One region of the Arthrobacter glycogeni genome, then DNA from elsewhere that is predicted to be linked to it. Evidence: riboswitches for the same ligand, from Rfam matches in the RefSeq annotation. Region 1 holds a riboswitch; the other holds the start of a gene.

The links. A riboswitch is a leader RNA that binds a small molecule or an ion and turns the genes downstream of it on or off. The one in region 1 is predicted to bind cyclic di-AMP.
Region 2: another riboswitch for cyclic di-AMP. It lies ahead of ACX80G_RS09615 (LysM peptidoglycan-binding domain-containing protein); the one in region 1 lies ahead of ACX80G_RS05680 (M23 family metallopeptidase).

Annotation. Positions count from the first base shown of each region.
Region 1 covers NZ_JBTNDV010000004.1:46,096-51,161, forward strand. Annotated here, with positions in the region: gene ACX80G_RS05665 (MarR family winged helix-turn-helix transcriptional regulator) at 1-30, opposite strand, end outside; gene ACX80G_RS05670 (SGNH/GDSL hydrolase family protein) at 81-851, opposite strand; gene ACX80G_RS05675 (diacylglycerol/lipid kinase family protein) at 982-1,944, shown strand; gene ACX80G_RS05680 (M23 family metallopeptidase) at 2,039-2,716, opposite strand; cyclic di-AMP (ydaO/yuaA leader) riboswitch at 2,721-2,908, opposite strand; gene ACX80G_RS05685 (siderophore-interacting protein) at 3,014-4,138, opposite strand; gene ACX80G_RS05690 (ABC transporter ATP-binding protein) at 4,135-5,022, opposite strand; gene ACX80G_RS05695 (FecCD family ABC transporter permease) at 5,024-5,066, opposite strand, start outside.
Region 2 covers NZ_JBTNDV010000007.1:163,905-168,970, forward strand. Annotated here, with positions in the region: gene ACX80G_RS09610 (tetratricopeptide repeat protein) at 1-761, opposite strand, end outside; gene ACX80G_RS09615 (LysM peptidoglycan-binding domain-containing protein) at 1,165-2,040, opposite strand; cyclic di-AMP (ydaO/yuaA leader) riboswitch at 2,044-2,256, opposite strand; gene ACX80G_RS09620 (F510_1955 family glycosylhydrolase) at 2,399-3,130, opposite strand; gene ACX80G_RS09625 (DUF305 domain-containing protein) at 3,409-4,047, opposite strand; gene ACX80G_RS09630 (hypothetical protein) at 4,171-4,695, opposite strand; gene ACX80G_RS09635 (heavy metal translocating P-type ATPase) at 4,782-5,066, opposite strand, start outside.

The DNA.
Region 1 (5,066 bases):
ATCGGGGTTCAACCATCGAGCACCGGTCATCAATCAAGTCTGGCATAGAACGCTCGGGCGGCGCAGTGGGGGTGTGGCCCTTATGACCAGACTGGTCGGGTGAGCTCCGGAAACTTGGCCGCCAACACATCCCCCGAGGACACGCCCCGCAGTCGTCGGCCGACCCACGGTGACAGGTAATCCCGGGCCCACTGGGCGTCGGCTCTCAGCTGATCAATGCGCGACGACGCCGGCACCGCCTCCAACTCGGGCAGGTCAATCTCATGGGAGGCCCTCAGGACTTCGAGCACCCGTTTAGCCATCAGGGTGTGCCCGGCAGCTGACATGTGCATGCGGTCGGTGTCCCAGTATCCCCAGTTCTGGAACTCCCTGAACCGCCAGTAATCCACTACATCGGCATGATGCCGGTCGGCGATCTCCCGCACCAGCTCGTTGTAAATAGCGGTCCGGCCGCGGGTCGTGCCGAACACTGCGGAACCCACTGAATCAAACCCGGTGAACAGCACGACGGCGGCGCCCGAGCTCGCCAGCCGGCCCACGCCGTCGTCGTACGCGGCCATCAACGCGTCGATGTCGATGCGCGGCCGCAGAATGTCGTTGCCGCCCGCGTAGATGGTGATCAGGGTGGGCTGTAGGGCGAGCGCACGATCAATCTGTTCGTCAAGGACCTGGCGCACCTTCTTCCCGCGGACGGCGAGGTTCGCGTAGCCCCACGAGCTGTCCGCAAGGATCAGCTGCTCGGCCACCCGGTCCGCCCACCCGCGCACACCGTTGGGGCTGGCTTCATGCCAGTCGCCCACGCCTTCCGTAAACGAATCGCCAAGGGCCACATACCGCTGAGAAAATTCCACTAGACGAGGCTACCCGCTCCCGGCGCGGGATAAGGTGGGTTAGCAAGTACCCTGATAAATTTCTGTTGAAGTAGCCCCATTCCTTGATCGTTCCCTGATCATTCCCCCATCGACCCCCGAGAAGGACACCATGACCCAGCCCGCCGAAACCCGGAACAAGCGTGCCGCCTTGATCATCAACCCGGTCAAGAACACCGGCGCTGACATTCGCGCGATCGTTTCGGAACTCTGCGCCGCCGACGGGTGGGATGAGGTCCTATACCTGGAGACGACGGCCGACGATCCAGGGCGCGGCCAGGCGAAAGAAGCCGTTGACGCTGGTGTGGACGTGGTGATCGCTGCCGGCGGCGACGGAACGGTCCGTTGCGTGGCAGAGGTAGTCAATGGCACCGGCGTCGCATTGGGCCTGATCCCGCTCGGGACGGGCAACCTGCTGGCGCGTAACCTGGACATCGCCGTCGACAATCCCGAGGAGGCGGCCAAAGCTGCCCTGTTCGGCACCGAGCGCGATGTGGACGTCATCCACGTCACAGTGGACCGCGCGCAGGAATCCCACGTGTTTCTGGTGATGGCGGGCCTGGGCTTTGACGCGTCAATCATGGCTGACACCCGCGACGACCTTAAAGACAAGGTGGGCTGGCTGGCCTACGTCGACGCCGGCATCCGCAACCTGGGCGGGAAACCCACCCGAACCCGTATCACCCTTGACGGGGGCGAGCCCATCGTCCGCCGCCTGCGCAGCGTGATGGGTGGAAACTGCGGCAAGATTATGGGCGGACTGGAGATTTTTCCGGGGGCGAAGATCGACGACGGCCTGCTGGACGTCATGACCGTTGCACCGACCGGTCGGCTGGGCTGGTTCGGCGTCGTCGGCAAGCTGTTCGCCCGGGGTAAGGGAAAAGACCCGTCGCTTGAGTACTTTCAGTGCAAGAGCGCCGAAATCCAGCTCGACGAGCCGCAGGAAATCCAACTGGACGGAGACCCACTCGGCAAGGGCACCCACATGGCCCTGCGCGTGGATGCAAACTCGTTGCGGTTGCGGATGCCCTACGGCAAGAAGGATCCAGCAGTAGTCACCAACCCGACCCCGTAGCTGCTCCAATTTCCCACCGGCCGGCCACGGTGGATGGGATTGTCTAGACAATCCCATCCACGGGGCTCAGCCGGCGGGATTCCCGGGCTGCGCGCTAAAGCCGGGTCTGGGGGTCGACCTTTTCGCCGTCGACCAGGAGCTCGAAGTGGAGGTGGCAGCCGGTTGAGTTGCCGGTGCTGCCGACGGCGCCGATGCCCTGCCCCTTCGCTACGGCATCCCCGACGCTGACACCGAGGGTGTTCAGGTGGTTGTAGGAGGTTTCGAGTCCCCCGCCGTGGTCCACCACGATCCGCTGGCCACCGCCGTAGGCATGCCACCCGGATTCCACCACGGTGCCGGCGCGGGAAGCCAACACCGGGGTGTCGCACGCGCCGGCGTAGTCGGTGCCGGTGTGCAGCTCGTCGCCGAGCCCGCCCATCGGATTCACTCGATAGCCGAACGGCGAGGCGATCGTTGCTTCCGTGATGGGCGCGGCGAACGTGGCGGCGTCACTGGACAGGACTGTAGTTTTGGCGGCCGGGGTGGAGGCCATGGCGAGCGGTGATTCCTTACCGAAGTCGATCGTGGCGTCGGCGTCAGCGGTGACGGGCGCGGTGGGGCTCGTCACCGCGTCCGCGATTGGCCGGGGTGGGACCTCCGCCGAGGGGAAGAACGCCGTCAGGGTAAGGCCCGCCGCTGCGGCGAGCGCCCCGGTGGCGAGGACAACTGACCGGCGGGGGAATGTGGGTTCGACGGACGCGCGGCGGCGCCCGGAAGTAACCGGATGGTGCACAACAAAAGCCTCTCTGCAACGCCGGTGAAGTTAGCTGTCGGATTCGAGCAAGAGTTGACTCGGCCCTCTGCCTACTGTTCCGACGAGAGCGGAAAAGCAATCTGCGAAGGGCTGCACCCCTAGGCAGGAAACTGCCAAAAGATGGGTCCTCCACCCCTGCCACGGTGAATTGGGGGCCAGCTACTGACAGGGTTAGGCGTGCAGTCTGGGAGCCACAATGATGCGAATGGCTCCCTACAAGGGTAGGCCACCGGCCGGAAAAGTTACAATTCCGTTACATATCACAGGGCGTGGCGGCTAGCTAAGCTCCGACCGGCCGCTGCGCCAATACCCCATGAAGGCAACCCGTTTGCGGTCGATGCCGACGTCGCGGACCAGATAGCGCCGCAATCCACGGACCATCGCGGCTTCGCCGGCAATCCAGGCGTAAAAGGGGAGGGCACCGGACGGCCGGTCCGGGTTAGGCGAGCCGATCAGTGCCGAAGCGTTCAACAGCTGGGGTGTCTCCCAAAGGATCGCCTCATCGATGTTCACCTCTTCCGGCTCGGGACCGGCCGCCGCGGCAGCGGCAGCCGCGAGGGTCAGACCGGCGGGAGAGCTGGGATCCACGCCGACGGCGAAGGGCGCCGCCAGCGACACCCAACCCGGGACGCGAACCGCGTCGCGGACCGCTGCGTCGAGGAGTTCCCCGTGGGGGTGTTGCCCCCGCGCCAGCCAGGTGATGTGAACCGAGGAGTCGGTAGGAACATCCTGGAAGTCCGCCCGGTCCGGCACCTCAAGGAAGGCGTGCCCACCCATGTGGGTGGGCAGCGAGCCAAGGATGGCGCTGATGGCGGGGACTGCTGTCTCGTCACCGGCGAGCAGGACGTGTTTGGCCAGCCCCGGGCGCCATTCGATCCCGCCGTAGGATCCGGCAGTGGTGCAGGTGGCGGCGTGGGCGTTCGGGCCGATCAACCAGATCCGGTCGCCGGGTGTTGCTGCGGCGGCCCAGAGCGACGCCGGACCCCCGTTCCCGTCGGCGTCGAAATGCATCACGAAATCGACATCAATCTCGGGCTGGTCGTCGTCGCACCGGGTTTCCCTGACGGTGTAGGTGCGCATCGATCCACGGTCGGCCGGGTCCAGGGCCAGCCACTGCTGGTACCAGCCGGGCCCCTCGGTGGGCGCCTCCAGCAGCTCCCGCAGATTTGGGTGGGGGGCGTCGTCGTTCTGGCTGGCGGGGATTACCACCTTGATCCGCAGATCGAGGGTCGCCCCCCGCACGCCGAAGTCCTTGAGGCAGGACCCGCCGAACGTGATCCGCTGGAAGTTGTCGCTCAGGCGCTGCACCCGGGCCACGACGACGTCGAAGGCTGTCACCGCCGGGACTGCCGCTTCGGTGCGCTGACCCTGCCGGGCGGTCCGGTTGCCGACGTCGGTCATGATGCCGCCTCCAGATGGTGGGCCGCCAGCGTGTCCTGCGGGTTGGGCAGGTACCCCCGCCCGGTGGTCGAGTCGGATGAAGCTGGGGTGGATTCGGCGTTCGAGTGGTGCCGGCCCACTGGCACCACCAGGGGTGTGCCGGACACAGGATCCGCAATGACGCGGCACTGCAGGCCGAAGACCGCTGTGACTGTCTCCTCGGTCACGACGTCGGCCGGGTTGCCCTGGGCGGCGATTCGGCCGTCCTTCATGGCGATCAGGTGGTCGGCGTAGCGGGCGGCGAGGTTGAGGTCGTGGAGAACGATGGCAACCGTGGTGCCATCGCGCCGGTTCAGGTCGGTGATCAGATCCAGCACCTCCACCTGGTGGGTGACGTCGAGGAAGGTGGTGGGTTCGTCCAGCAGGAGGATGTCGGTCTGCTGGGCCAGGGCCATGGCAATCCAGACGCGTTGCCGCTGACCGCCGGACAGTTCGTCAACGAATCGGTCGACGAGGTCGAGGGTGTCGGTGGCTTCGAGGGCGGCGGCGACAGCGGCGTCGTCGTCGTCGGTCCACTGCCTGAACCAGCCCTGGTGCGGGTAGCGGCCGCGCCCCACCAGATCGGCGACGGTGATCCCGTCCGGCGCGACGGGGGTCTGCGGCAGCAGCCCGAGGGTGCGGGCGACGGCACGGGTGGACAGCGCATGAATGTCCTTGCCGTCGAGGCTGACGACGCCGGCCGTCGGTTTGAGCAGCCGGGCGAGGCCGCGCAGGAGGGTCGATTTACCGCAGGCGTTGGCGCCAACGATCACCGTGATCCTGCCGGCCGGCAGTTCGACGGTGAGGTCCTGGACTACCTTGCGGTCATCGTACGCGAGGGTCAGCTCACTGGCTGTCAACGTCAAATCAGCCTCCCTGGCCTGTGCGGTTGGCGGTCACCAGCAGCCAG
Region 2 (5,066 bases), on a different contig from region 1:
TTTCGTCGTAATCGTTCCAGCGCTCGACGGGCCAGTCGGTCACCGTTGTGCGCAGCGGTCTTCAGGAGCGCTCTCCCTTCCTGCCGGTATCCGGAGTGCCATAGCGCCAGTCCGAGGTTGTGGGCTGCATTCGGTTCCCCTGCACCGACGGCCTGGCGGAGCACCGCAATTTCCTCGGAGGTGCGGCCCATCTCACCGTATAGATTCGCCAGGGGAATGAGGACGTCGACGCTGCCCCTAGCTGCATGGTGTTGCAGGAGGGCGACTGCTGCGTGCCCGCTGAGTTCGCCGTCGAGCACTAGTTCAACCGCGGCTTCGGCATTGTTGTCTTTGGCTTCGATTAGAACCTTCAGGGCACTTCGCTGGTTCCCTTGGGCCCGATAGGCGCGGGCCAGGCGTACCGGAACCGTCGGATGGTCGCCGGCTCGCTGGAACCAAAGAATTGCATTCTCGGCGTCGTCTAGTTCCAGGTAGATCTGGCCCAGCGTCGGCGCAGCGTGGGGATCGTTTGCTTCGTAGGCTTTTTTGAGCGGCGCGATGGCCGGCCCGAGTTTGCCTTCGTCCCAAAGGAACGTGCCGTAATTTAGCAGGGCGTCAGTCACGCCGGCGTCGATGGCGAGCAGGTACAGCACCTCGACCGCTTCTGCCTTCGAGATCTTTTGCAGGTCGTTTGCTGCGTTGAATAGCCCATCAGGGTCAGTGAACCGGGCATGTTTAATCGACGCCCGGAAACTGCACTGGCGGTCGTCTTCCTGTCGCATTCCTTCCACCGGTTCACTCTCGCATATCTACGGAGCCTTCGATCGAAAAATGTCGTGACAACTCGGGCCTGGCGACGCAGACCGGAATGATCCGAGTTTGACTTAGGTGAGAAAAAGCCATGCACAGCCGAGATGTTGGTGTGGCAGCTAGACCGCTATTCGTGCCAGCCCAGAGCAATAGGCGATGATGAGGCTTGGAACGTGACTGTCCTGTCCGACTCACCGGTAACTATCAGCCAGCCATGGGCAAGCGAGGACGACCCGGTCCCGGTTCTGGGCAAGCACGGTCCTGCATGCGGGCTCCTGGTTGCTGGAGGAACGCAAAAGTGGCAGGCGTCCTCCGTTCAGGACACCCGCCACTTCCCATCAAGTTTTACGGCAATGTTCCGTAGAGGCTTCGGAGCTAGCCGTTGACTCGCACGAAGTATGAGCCGGCGAGGTCGGACAGCGGGTGCTCGATGGTGAGGTTCGAGCCGTTCATGCCGCTGCTGATGACGTTGCCGTTCCCGACGTAGATACCGATGTGACCGGGACGGACAACGAGGTCACCGGGCGCTGGAGTTGAGACCCGGGTTCCGTACTGATCGAACTGCAGGGGTCCGAGGTCGCCGACGTTCAAGCCGATGGAGCGCAGTGCACGCTCGACGAGAATCGTGCAGTCCTGGATGGAACCGAGCTGCCCGTAAGCCGAAGCGACCAGCGCTCCGCCGACGCCGCTGGCGGAAACCGAAGAGCTTTCAGGTGCGATTGGGGTAATGGAACCGGAAGCCAGGCTCATCATTGCTGGTGCGGCCGGTGCCGGAGCCAATGGCGCTGGAGCAACCGGTGCTGGCGTGAATGCCTGGGCGGCGGCCGCAGCAGGAACGGCGTCTGGAACGACGGCGGCAGCGCTTCCGCCGCCAGTGAGCTGGATCTGCTGCCCTGGGAAGATGACCGAGGCGTACGACAGCCCGTTCTGCGCCAGGAGATTCTCAAGGTTGATCCCGTGCCGTGCTGCGATCGCCCCTAGTGTGTCGCCGGCGACGACCGTATAAGCATCCGCGCCAGCTGCTGGTGCCGAAACGGTTGCTGCCTGCGCGGTAGTTGCGGCGTCCTGAGTATAGGTTCCGGCGTGGGCGGTGGCTCCGACGGAGAAGACGAGGCTGCCGGTCGCGGCTGCGATGATGGCTGGCTTGCCCAGTGCGACGGCGTTGGTCTTCGCGGCCTGAGTCAGGCCCTCGAGGGCGATGGAGTGGGTGGTGATGGCGCGGTGGCGTGCCGGAATGGATGTACGTGACATGGTGTTTTGCCTCTCCCATGCCTGCGGGGTGAGCTGTCGGGTTCGGATGGGAGTCACCCGGCCGTCCGCCACCCGTGTGCTGTCCCGCATTCGCGTACGATGCAGGTTCTGCACTGGACAGTCGGATCGACTTAACCCCGAGGGTCACCGCGTGCGGTGGCCCGGTGGAAACGTGGTTCCCCCGTCCCTGCCATCTGGATTGTGCGAACGGCTCCCGGAGCAGCGGCAGGGCTCGGCATTCTGCGCGGGAATGTGATCTCGGCGGGGTGCCGGGATCACTCGTAAGAGAATACCCCACGCTAGTATTTAAGTCACATTAGGGTAACGGCCTGTGGGCATTGGCGAACCCTAGACCAGATTATTGCTGGTGGTTTGATCTGATGTCCCCGAAGGTCTGACCGTTGTCATTGGAGACCTGGACACCGTCTTCGGTCGCGACCCAGATTCGCAACGTGGAGTCGTCAAGTACGTGGGTTGCGATCGCGGACGCCTCGCCGCGAACTGCCCCCTGTGGGACCCAGGTCAGACCAGCGTCACTACTGGTGTGGATCTGGCCTTCGACTGTGACTCCGGCAGCCTCTCCTCCGGAGAGTGCGGTGAGCATCAGCAAGGGTGCGCTCGGAACGGCGGCCCAGGTTTCGCCGTCGTCGGTCGAGCGTTGCAGGCCTTCCTCGGTGGTTGCCAACACAACGCTGTCCCGGGACGTCGCGGCGAGGTTGAAGGCGGGTATCTGTTCATCCGCGGCTTCCCAGGAGGTACCGTCGGCGCTGATCCGGAGCTGCCCATCGAATCCGACTATTCCACCGTCGGTGGCGGCAAGGGCGTGGAAGTCAGACTCGCCCTGCCTGGATAGCGGCTGCCAGGTCTGGCCCTGGTCTGTCGATCGGATCAGGCCCACCGGGTTCGGTAGGTCGGTTCCCGGGCCGGGATGACCCGATGCGTACAACTCGCCGTTCCCTGCTGGGGTGAAACCCATCAGGTCGATGGTCGGCCCGATCTGGATTGCTGGCGACTCTGAGACGTCAAACAGTCCGTCGTGGGTGGCCAACAGAACCCGGTTCGTGTCCGGGTCCACGCTCATCCCATGGATGTGACCGGCGGGATAACCCTGCGCGTCGGCGTCGGCGGAGTCAACGTCGACGGACTCAGAGGAATCACTACTGTTCGAGCTCGGTGAGACTTACGTAGAGCAAGCAGTGAGCACCAAAAGGCCAACGGTGAGAACGGCCATTTTGGCACCTCGTTGCAGGCGTGGGACGGGGGGTTGGGGGCGAGGCACAGTGGCAATCCTTTGTTGTGACAGAAAAAGTGGGGAGAGGGTGGGAAGGGCCAGATGCCTGGCCCTTCCCTTCGCGAACTAATCTTCGGTTAGAGTTCCGCGAGCAGTTCTTCCATTTCCTGAATTTCGGCTTGCTGGGTTTCCACGATCATCTCAGCGAGGGCGATCGCTTCAGGGTTCTCGCCGTTGTCGATTTCTTCCTGCGCCATGTCCACCGCCCCGTTGTGGTGTGCGGTCATGGATTCCAGGAACATCTGGGCCGCTTCGCCGCCTTCGGCCGCTTCAAGGTCAGCCATCTGATCCTCGTCCATCATTCCGTCCATGCCACCCGTAGACCCCATGTCGTGGCCCTCCATGCCTCCTTCGGGCATGGAGGGGCGATCCCAGGCTTCGAGCCAGCTCGTCATGGTTTCGATCTCGGGGTCTTGCGCAGCCTTGATCCTGGTGGCGAGGTCGATGACACTGGGGCTGATGTTGTCCTTGGTCAGCATCATGTCGCTCATTTCCACCGCCTGCTGGTGGTGGGGAATCATCAGCTGGGCGAACATCGCATCCGCGTCGTTGTGCTCGGCCGATACCTCAGCGCCTGATTCGGTTGAGGGTGCTGATTGCTCAGTGGAGGTCGTTGGCTCGGCCGCCGGGCTGGCCGGGTCGTTGTTGCTTCCGCAGCCCGCCAGGGTGATGACGGCCGCGACGCTCAATGCTGAGAGGGAGAGGTAACGCTTCATGGTGATCTGATCCTTCTGAATTCATCTGATGAATAGTCTGTAGTAGTACCCTTGGTGGGCAGGATGCTGCCTTGGTGAGAGAGCCATTGCGCTAGGCATACCCAAAAGGCAGGCGCCGGTGTCTTACGTCCGGCTGATACAGAGTTGAATCAGTGAAGGAGCAGGGATTGATAGGGTCCGCAACCGGATGAGCGGCGGCCCACGGAGCAGCACCGACCCGGGCACGAGCCGGCCGGAACGTAACAGGAACGCCAGCACTGCGACGACGATGACCGCCAGGAGGCACATCCCCAGCACACCGCCGTCGTTCCCGCACGACCCTCCGCAGCCCTCGCCCATTTCGCCGGTGCCAGCAGGTCCATCCGGGTAAGCGGCGTGAGCGTTGTTCGCCGGGACCCGGTTCTCACCGCTGACCGACGTCGGGAATCCGGCATTCGATGTCGTGGAACTGGCCGGGAGCGCAGCACCATGTGCTGAGGCGCCCTGCGCTGAAGCACCAAGGGTTGGAGCGCCGTGCGTTGACGCGCCGTGACCGCCCATCCACACGTGCATTGCGAGGATTCCGACGATGATGGCGACAAAACCCAGAAAGGTCACGGCTGTTCTCGACAGTGCGAACACTGTCCTCAGCCCAAATGTGCCTGTCACCGCCGTTTCCTTCCAATTCCGTTGATTGTTTCCAGCCTAGTGAATGACTTGCCTCTTCCTCCAATCAGGACGAAGAGGCAAGTCATTCACACAGCCGGGTCGGTGGTGAAGCGTTCGGGGCTCAGGTCGATCCTGCGCAGCAGTTGCGCGTTCAAGGCGACGACGATGGTCGAGACACTCATCAATACTGCTCCCGCCGCGGGCGAGAGCACGAAACCGGCGAAGGCCAACACGCCGGCGGCCAACGGGACGGCAAGCAGGTTGTATCCCGTGGCCCACACCAGGTTCTGGATCATCTTGCGGTAACTGGCCCTGGACAAGTCGATCATTGCCAACACCGATCGTGGATCATTGCCCGCCAGAACGACGCC